3 regions of the Pantoea sp. SGAir0183 genome follow, and region 1 is predicted to be linked to each of the others. Evidence: predicted binding sites of a transcription regulator. Region 1 holds the regulator's gene; each other region holds the start of a gene.
What was found. The regulator PhoB, encoded in region 1, activates phosphate uptake and scavenging genes when phosphate is short. The targets are predictions, from matches to a motif close to CTGTCATAAAACTGNCNNAT.
Positions count from the first base shown of each region.

Region 2: the regulator PhoB is predicted to act here: its motif matches at 1,552-1,571, upstream of pstS (phosphate ABC transporter substrate-binding protein PstS).
Region 3: the regulator PhoB is predicted to act here: its motif matches at 1,214-1,233, upstream of pitA (inorganic phosphate transporter PitA).

Region 1 covers NZ_CP028053.1:3,318,491-3,321,771, forward strand. The annotation lists gene phoR (phosphate regulon sensor histidine kinase PhoR) at 1-834, opposite strand, end outside; gene phoB (phosphate response regulator transcription factor PhoB) at 849-1,538, opposite strand; gene sbcD (exonuclease subunit SbcD) at 1,736-2,932, shown strand; gene C1N59_RS15520 (SbcC/MukB-like Walker B domain-containing protein) at 2,929-3,281, shown strand, end outside.
Region 2 covers NZ_CP028053.1:53,865-57,145, forward strand. The annotation lists gene pstC (phosphate ABC transporter permease PstC) at 1-349, opposite strand, end outside; gene pstS (phosphate ABC transporter substrate-binding protein PstS) at 436-1,479, opposite strand; gene C1N59_RS00265 (hypothetical protein) at 1,648-1,971, shown strand; gene glmS (glutamine--fructose-6-phosphate transaminase (isomerizing)) at 2,164-3,281, opposite strand, start outside.
Region 3 covers NZ_CP028053.1:286,928-290,208, reverse strand. The annotation lists gene C1N59_RS01330 (BaiN/RdsA family NAD(P)/FAD-dependent oxidoreductase) at 1-1,153, opposite strand, end outside; gene pitA (inorganic phosphate transporter PitA) at 1,395-2,897, shown strand; gene uspB (universal stress protein UspB) at 2,934-3,269, opposite strand.

The DNA.
Region 1 (3,281 bases):
AACTTTTTCTTTCATATTGATGACCGGGGCCGCCTCAATACGCGACAGCGTCAGAAGCTGCTTCACCAGGCTGTCCATTCGGCGGGTTTGTTCTGACATGGTGTGCAACGCTTTGTCACGCGAACGTTGATTCATGACCGAGTCATTCATCATCTCCAGATAACCCTGAAGCACCGTCAGCGGCGTGCGAAGCTCGTGACTGACGTTGGCGAAGAAGTTGCGTCGTGCACCTTCCAGCTGGTGCATTTGCGTTACGTCGCGGGCCACCATCAACCACTGGCCTTCGCTGTAGGGCATAACACGAAATTCCATGTGATGCTGGTTATTCAGCACCAGCGTCAGCGGCTTGTCGAAATCGCGCTGACGCAGATAACGTGAAAATTCAGGATAGCGCAGCAGATTAAGGATATTTTGCCCGTTATCTTCGGGCCAGCGCAGCCCGAGGTGCTGCTGTGCCAGGCCATTGCACCAGAAGATGGTGCCCTCTTCCGTTGTCAGGATAACGGCATCCGGCAGCGACTCTGCACCACTGCGAAACCGTTTGATCAGATGACCCAGCTCACGCCGCCGACGTCGGTTGCGCAGCTGCATTTGATACAGACCGTAAAACAGCGGTTCCCAGCTTGCCTGACCGGAAGGCGGGGTCATCGTGCGATCCAGCCACAGCCAGTGCGACAGCCGCATCAGGTTATAAAAATGCCACAGTAAAATACCGACTACGCTGAGTAACAACAGCCACGGCAGATAGCCGAACAACAGGCCGAGTACCAGCGCAGGCAAACACGCCAGCACCAGTTCGGACAATAATCGCTTCCAGGAGAGGCGTTCCAGCACGATTAAAGCTCCGTTTAAAAGCGGGCAGAGAAACGATAACCTGTTCCGCGGACGGTTTGTACCATGCGATCGTGACCGGTCAGTTCCAGCGCTTTGCGCAGACGGCGAATATGCACGTCAACTGTACGATCTTCAACATAGACGTTGGTGCCCCAGACGTGATTCAGTAGCTGTTCACGGCTGTAAACACGTTCAGGATGGGTCATAAAGAAGTGGAGCAGCTTGTACTCTGTCGGCCCCATCTCCAGCGGCGTGGTTTCCGACATCACCCGGTGCGAGGAGGGATCCAGGCTCAGGCCCTGCATTTCAATTACATCTTCGACCGCCATCGGCGAAATGCGACGCATCACAGCTTTGATACGGGCCATGAGCTCTTTCGGGGAAAACGGTTTGGTAATGTAGTCGTCGGCCCCGACTTCCAGGCCACGCACGCGATCTTCCTCTTCGCCACGTGCGGTCAGCATCATGACCGGAATATCACGCGTCATCGCTTCACGTTTAAGGTGTTTGATAAACTGAATGCCGCTGCCGCCAGGTAACATCCAGTCCAGCAGGATAAGGTCAGGCCAGGGTTCAATCAGCTTACTGACGGCGCTGTCATAATCTTCTGCCTCAATCGGCTGATAATCATTTTGTTCCAGAACGAAACATAACATCTCACGGATTGGAGCTTCATCTTCCACAACTAAAATGCGCTTAGCCATTATGACTCCTGCAGGTAGGACGGCTTTCACTGATATTTGCGGCGCCATTATGCGTCAGTTTTGTGACACTTTTATGAAAAAGTTAGCCATAAAAACCGGCCTGCAACAACCATTTATGACAACATGACGACATGTTTTGTGGCTTTAGTGATGGAGCCAGTATAATCGCCGGGCGATTTGTTATGGCAGGGAGTGTTATGCGCATTATCCATACCGCGGACTGGCACCTGGGGCAGTTCTTTTACAACAAAAGCCGGGCCGCTGAGCATCAGGCCTTTCTGGACTGGCTGCTGGCCCGGATTGAAGAGCATCAGGTGGATGCGCTGATTGTGGCGGGTGATTTATTCGATACCGGCACACCGCCCAGCTATGCACGTGAAATGTTCAACCGCTTTGTGGTGGCGTTACAACCCAGCGGCTGTCAGCTGGTGGTGCTGGCAGGAAATCACGATTCGGTGGCGACGCTGAACGAGTCGCGTGAACTGCTCGCCTGCCTGAATACCCGCGTGATTACCACGCCGCAGGACGGGGACGATGTGCTGGTGTTAACGACGCGTCGGGGCGAACCGGGCGCGCTGCTGTGCGCCATTCCTTATTTGCGGCCACGCGATATTATGCGCAGCCAGGCCGGCCAGTCAGGACGCGATAAACAGCGCAGCCTGCTGGAGGCCATTACCGCCCATTATCAGCGCAGCTTTGCTGCCGCGCAGGCGCTGAATCTGGCGCTTCCCATCGTCGCGACCGGCCACCTCACTGCTCTCGGCGTCAGCAAAAGCGACTCAGTGCGCGATATCTACATTGGTACACTGGATGCCTTTCCGGCCTCGGCCTTTCCGCCTGCGGACTATATCGCGCTGGGGCATATTCATCGTGCGCAGCGCGTGGCCGACAGCGATCATATTCGCTACAGCGGTTCGCCGATTCCGCTCAGCTTCGATGAACTGGGCAGCGAAAAAAGTGTGTTCCTGCTGGATTTCAGCCCGTCAGGCCTGACGGTCACGCCCCTGACCATTCCCCTGTTCCAGCCAATGCAGGTCCTGAAAGGCTCGCTGGCGCAAATCACCCGGCAGCTCAGCCAGTTTTCTGCGCCCGACGGGACCAAACCGGTCTGGCTGGATATTGAAGTGACCACGCAGGAATATTTAAGTGATTTGCAGCGCCAGGTAGAAGCGCTGACGGCCTCCCTGCCCGTAGACGTTTTGCTGCTGCGCCGCAGCCGTGAACAGCGCCGGCACAGTCTGGCACAGCTGGATAAAGAAACCCTGAGCGAACTGAATGTGGAAGAAGTGTTTGCCCGACGACTGGCGCTGGATGACGCGCTGGACGCGGATCAGATTGCCCAGACCACCCTGCGGTTTAAACAGACGCTGTCGGATCTGGAGGAACAGCCATGAAAATTCTGACGCTGCGCTTCAAAAATCTTAACGCGCTCAAAGGTGAGTGGTTTATTGATTTTCGCACCGAGCCGTTTGCCAGCAACGGGCTGTTTGCGATTACCGGCGCGACGGGCGCCGGTAAAACCACGCTGCTGGACGCCATCTGTCTGGCACTGTATCACCAGACGCCGCGCCTGGGCGGCATCTCTCAGGGGCATAACCCCCTGATGACACGCGACTGTGCCGAGTGCCTGGCGGAGGTCGAGTTTGAAATTAAAGGCGAAGCCTGGCGGGCATTCTGGAGCCAGAACCGCGCGCGCGGCACCGCTGACGGTAAACTGCAGGCTCCCCGCGTTGAGCTGGCGCG
Region 2 (3,281 bases), 1.1 Mb from region 1:
CAATTGCGGTTCCCAGTGGACGTCGTAACCAGCCTGGTGAGAGTTCGGTCAGAAAAAGAGCAATACCGAAACTGACCGGTACCGCAATAATCAACGCAATGATTGAGGTGACAAGTGTGCCGTAAATCGGCACCAGTGCACCGAATTGTTCGTTAGGGGCGTCCCAGGTTTTGGTCCACAAAAACGCGAAACCAAATTTCTGTATGCTTGGCCAGGAAGAGAAGATCAGGGAGACGATAATGCCGCCCATAAGCAACAGAACAATCAGCGCAGAGAGTTTTACCAGCGCGCCAAAAATTCGGTCACCTTGCTTACCTGGGGCTTTGAATGCCGACTTCGTTGCAGCCATAGAAGTCTTCGTCCTCAGAAGTTATCAGGGCGGCAGACGCCGCCCTTGAAGGCTGACCAGCACGCAGGCTGGTCAGGGTCATTCACTTACTTATAAAGCGCTTTACCAGAACTGTCTTTGATATTGGCTTTCCAGGCAGCACGGATCTGCTGAACCACGCTCTCCGGCAGGGTGGCATAATCCAGCGCATTGGCCGTTTTACCGCCATCTTTGTAGGCCCAGTCAAAGAACTTCAGGACTTCGGCACCTTTCGCCGCATTAGTCTGATCTTTGTAAATCAGGATAAAGGTGGTTGAGGTGATCGGCCATGCATCATTGCCTTTCTGGAAGGTCAGATCCTGAGCAAACGATTTGCTCCAGTCTGCGCCTTTCGCGGCATTAGAGAAGCTGGTTTCGCTTGGCGCAACCGCTTTGCCGTCCGCATCCATCAGTTTGGTATAGGTCAGGTTATTCTGTTTGGCATACGCGTACTCAACGTAACCAATAGAACCTGGCAGACGCTGTACAAAGGCTGCTACGCCATCGTTACCTTTACCGCCCAGACCGGTTGGCCAGTTAACGGTGTTGCCTTTACCAATTTTGCTGTTCCACTCTTCGTTCACTTTCGCCAGGTAGCTGGTGAAAACGAAAGAGGTACCTGAACCATCCGCGCGACGCACCACGTTGATGTTGGTATCGGGCAGTTTCACGCCTGGGTTCAGTTTAACAATCGCAGGATCGTTCCACTTTTTGATGTTACCCAGATAGATGTCGCCAACGGTTTTACCGTCCAGCGTCAGCTGACCAGATTTGATGCCTGGCAGGTTAACCGCCAGCACCACGCCACCGATTACGGTAGGGAACTGGAACAGACCATATTTCTGCAGATCTTCGTCTTTCATAGGCGCATCGGAGGCACCGAAATCAACGGTTTTGGCGATAATTTGTTTTACACCGCCAGATGAACCAATGCCCTGATAGTTGATTTTGCTACCGGTGGCTTGCTGATACTCTGCTGCCCACTTGGCATAAACCGGCGCCGGGAATGTACCGCCAGCACCGGTCAGATCGGTGGCTGCAAATGCAGAAACCGCACTAACGGCAAGAGAGGCGGCGAGGATTCGGGCTACGGTGCTACGCATCAGTGTCATGTTCCCTCCAGGGGAGAAAAGTCAGGCTAAGTGCCTTTTTAGTAAGAGTCAGTGATTGCTGCAGGAGGGAAAATAGGACAGTTTAGTGACAGAAAAATGTAGTTAATATTACAGTTATATGACAGGCACAATTATTGCTCATTTCATAAGACTCCTCTCGAAAAGGACATGTTCGATGAGATTTATGAAGAAGCTTCTGGTGTGCAATGTCGTCCTGCTCTGTACGCTGGCAGGCTTACAGGCTTACAGGCTTACAGGCTTACAGGCTTACAGGCTTACAGGCTTACAGGCTTACAGGCTTACAGGCTTACAGGCTTACAGGCGGATGATACGACACCCACGATTCATTTAGATAAATTTTATACCGCAGCTAATAACAGAGGCGCTCTGGCTATATTGGGTTATTACGGCGCCGTTAAACAATCATCCGTCGATGTTGAAGGTGTTATTGCAATGAAAGATAAGATTAAAGACTTAACAAAAACGCTATAAAATCAGGCAAGTAACCTCAGTCAACTCGCCAAAAGCTAAGCAAAAATGATGATACGATAAATAACCTGCAGCGTTCACTCGATGAGGCTAACCGCAAAATCAGCGATCAACAGCGTGCACTGGAGCAATGCAGTAACAAGATCAAATAAATGAAACGCGTGAATCCCGTCGGGGATTCACGCATAAGATGCATTACTCGACCGTTACCGATTTCGCCAGGTTACGCGGCTGATCCACATCGGTGCCTTTGATCAGGGCCACATGATAGGAGAGCAGCTGGAGCGGCACGGTATAGAAGATAGGCGCAATGGCCTCTTCGACGTGCGGCAGAGGAATGATTTTCATTCCTTCGCTGTCACTGAAACCGGCATCCTGATCGGCAAACACGTACAGCAGACCGCCACGCGCGCGCACTTCTTCGATATTCGATTTCAGCTTCTCTAACAGTTCATTGTTCGGCGCCACCACAATGACCGGCATATCGGCATCGATCAACGCCAGCGGACCGTGCTTGAGTTCACCTGCCGCATAGGCTTCCGCATGAATATACGAGATCTCCTTCAGCTTGAGCGCCCCTTCCATCGCGATAGGGTACTGATCACCACGGCCAAGGAACAGGGCATGGTGCTTATCAGAGAAATCTTCGGCCAGGTTTTCAATCAGCTTATCCTGCGCCAGCATTTGCTCAATGCGGCTTGGCAGAGCCTGCAGACCATGCACAATCTCGTGCTCTTTTTCTGCGGACATGCCGTTCAGGCGACCGAGTTTTGCCACCAGCATCAGCAGTACGGTCAGTTGAGTGGTAAAGGCCTTTGTAGAGGCTACACCAATCTCCGTACCCGCTTTGGTCATTAGCGCCAGATCGGATTCACGTACCAGCGACGAACCCGCGACGTTACAGATAGCCAGCGATCCCAGGTACCCCAGCTCTTTCGACAGGCGCAGCGCGGCCAGCGTATCCGCCGTTTCCCCCGACTGAGACAGGGTAATCAGCAGGCTGTTTTTACGTACCGCCGATTTACGGTAGCGGAATTCGGACGCAATCTCGACATCACAAGGGAGGTTTGCCAGCGCCTCGAACCAGTAACGCGAGACCATGCCAGAGTTGTAAGAAGTGCCACAGGCGATGATCTGGATGTGCTCAACCTTGCTGAGCAGCGCTTCTGCATTTGGCCCCAGTTCGCTGAGATCGACTGCACCGTGATTAAAACGCCCCGTTAAGGTGTTTTTAATCGCATTTGGCTGCTCATAGATCTCTTTTTGCATGTAATGGCGATAGATACCTTTATCGCCGGCATCGTACTGTACGC
Region 3 (3,281 bases), 1.3 Mb from region 1:
TCCAGGCCCACTGGAAATTATAGCCTCCCAGCCAGCCGGTCACGTCAACGACCTCACCGATAAAATAGAGTCCCGGCACGTCACGTGCTTCCATTGTTTTAGAGGACAGCTGAGTCGTATCCACACCGCCCAGCGTGACTTCAGCGGTACGGTAACCCTCCGTGCCGTTGGGCTGCACCTGCCAGTTGTGCAACGTCTGCACCAGCGCTGACTGCTGCTTGCTGTTCAGCTGCTTCAGCGTGACATCCGGCACCACCTGCATTTCCTGTAAAATTTCGACCAGGCGCTTAGGCAGAATTTTCGCCAGACTGTTTTTCAGACTCAGATTCGGGTGCGCGTCACGCTGAATCGTGAGGAACGCATCCAGCGGCGTGGCAGGCGAGAGATTGACCGAGATAAACTCACCCGGCTGCCAGTAGCTGGAAATCTGCAAGACCGCCGGGCCGGACAGGCCACGATGGGTAAACAGCATCGCCTCTTTGAAGACGGTGCCGTCTTTCGCTTCGATGGTCGTGTCCAGCGCCACACCGGACAGTGTCTGCAGTTGTTCAAGCAGGGGTTTATGCAGCGTAAAGGGCACCAGGGCGGCACGGGTTGGCAACACCGTTAACCCAAACTGCTCGGCCACTTTATAGCCAAACGGTGACGCGCCCAGGCCCGGCATGGAAAGCCCGCCGCTGGCGATGACCAGCTTCTCTGCCTGTACACTGCTGCCGTTGAGCTGCAGGACGTAGCCCGCTTCATCGAGGGTTACACTCAGGATTTCGCTGCGCAAACGCAGGGTCACGCGCCCCTTTTCACACTCGGCGAGCAGGAGATCGACCATCTGCTGCGCAGACTCATCGCAAAACAGTTGCCCCAGCGTTTTCTCGTGCCAGGCAATGCCGTGACGATTCACCAGATCGATAAAATCCCATTGGGTATAACGCGCCAGCGCTGACTTACAGAAATGGGGATTGTTCGACAGGTAGGCGGCCGGTTCGGTATAGAGATTGGTGAAATTACAGCGCCCGCCGCCTGACATTAAAATCTTGCGGCCCGGCTTTTTGCCGTTATCCAGCAGTAATACGCGGCGACCGCGCTGTCCAGCCTGCGCGGCACAAAAAAGCCCCGCGGCCCCTGCTCCAATCACGATAACGTCAAACTGTTCCACTGCCATTGTCCACCTGATAAAAGAGGGGCAGATTGTAGTGATCTGCCTGCGTTGATGCCAGTGTCAAAAAATTGCCGCAATTATGTCATAATGTAACTTTATAATTTTTAAGGAATTTACGCCTTTAAGCTTCCAAAATTGACACTTTTAAGCCGGTTCAGGTCTATATTTTCCTTTCCCAGACCACATATTGTCGCGGATAATGCGCCGCGTTCATGTCCTCCAAAATGGCGTAACGTCTATGCTACATCTGTTTGCTGGTCTCGATCTTAGCACCGGCCTGTTACTGGTTCTTGCTCTGCTGTTTGTATTGTTTTACGAAGCAATTAACGGCTTCCATGATACGGCCAACGCGGTTGCGACGGTCATCTATACACGCGCTATGCGTGCTCAGCTTGCTGTGTTAATGGCTGGGGTATTCAATTTCTTTGGCGTGCTGCTCGGCGGATTAAGCGTGGCTTACGCCATCGTGCATATGCTCCCGACCGATCTGCTGCTCAATGTTGGCTCCGCTCACGGTCTTGCTATGGTCTTCTCCATGCTGCTGGCCGCGATTATCTGGAACCTGGGAACGTGGTATTTAGGGCTTCCGGCCTCCAGTTCTCACACCCTGATCGGCGCGATTATCGGTATTGGCCTGACCAATGCGTTAATGAGCGGGACATCGGTGGTGGATGCGCTTAACATTCCGAAAGTGCTGAATATCTTCCTGTCGCTCATTCTCTCCCCCATTGTCGGTCTGGTGATTGCGGGCAGCCTGATTTTCCTTCTGCGCCGTTACTGGAGCAACACTAAAAAGCGTGCACGGATTCATATGACGCCCGCTGACCGTGAGAAGATTGACGGCAAGAAAAAACCGCCTTTCTGGACCCGTACCGCCCTGATTATCTCCGCCATTGGCGTCAGTTATTCACATGGTGCTAACGACGGGCAAAAAGGCATTGGTCTGATTATGCTGGTCCTGATTGGCGTTGCGCCAGCGGGCTTTGTGGTCAATATGAACGCGTCGGGTTACGACATCACGCGAACGCGCGATGCTGTGAATCACCTGGAACAGTATTACCAGCAGCACAGCGAATCACTGACCCATATTATCCAGATGGCACCGCCTAAGCTGCCCACGCCGGAAGAAGTCGAACCCACCAGTCCCAAAGAGTTTCACTGCGACAGTGCGCGTGCGCTTCAGGCCGTGCAGCGTGCGCAGGTGCTTCTGAACAATCTGCAAAACTACAACGACTTGTCGGTTGAGCAACGCAGCCAGATGCGTCGCCTCTTGTTGTGTATTTCCGATACGGCCGATAAAGCGGCGAAGCTGCCGGAAACCTCGCCAGAGGATAAACGCTTCCTGGGCAAGCTCAAAGGCGACCTGCTGAACACCATTGAGTACGCGCCGGTGTGGATTATCATGGCGGTCGCACTGGCATTGGGAATCGGCACGATGATTGGCTGGCGCCGTGTGGCCACCACCATCGGTGAGAAAATCGGTAAAAAAGGCATGACGTATGCGCAGGGCATGTCGGCGCAGGTTACTGCCGCAGTGTCCATAGGGATTGCCAGCTACACCGGCATGCCGGTTTCCACGACCCACATCCTCTCGTCTTCCGTGGCCGGCACCATGCTGGTCGACGGTGGCGGACTGCAGAGTAAAACGATCAAAAACATCGCCATGGCCTGGGTTTTCACCCTGCCGGTCTGTATTTTGTTATCAGGTTCACTCTACTGGATAGCGCTGAAGCTCATCTGAGTAAGCAGCACATCAGGGCGACTTCGGTCGCCCTTTTTAATGCCAGATAGCCAGGGCGATCAAACTGATAATGACTAATCCGCACAGCGAACTGGTCAACAAAAACAAGCCTCTTACCCGCTCACACCGGCGAATAAATTCGTCATCATGATGATCAAGATAGCGCCTTGCCCAGATATAGCGGACCAGCCGCACCTGCTTGCCAGGCTGACCATGGGAGGTGAAAAAACCCGCGCCGTCAACATATTGGTATAAGAGGGGATCGCAACCCCGCAGAACCACCAGCAGCGCACGCAACGAAGAGAAATAGCGCGCCATATTTACAAGGCATACCACACAAAGAGCCCAAAAAAGCGCGATAGTGCTGATCATGTCACCCTCCTT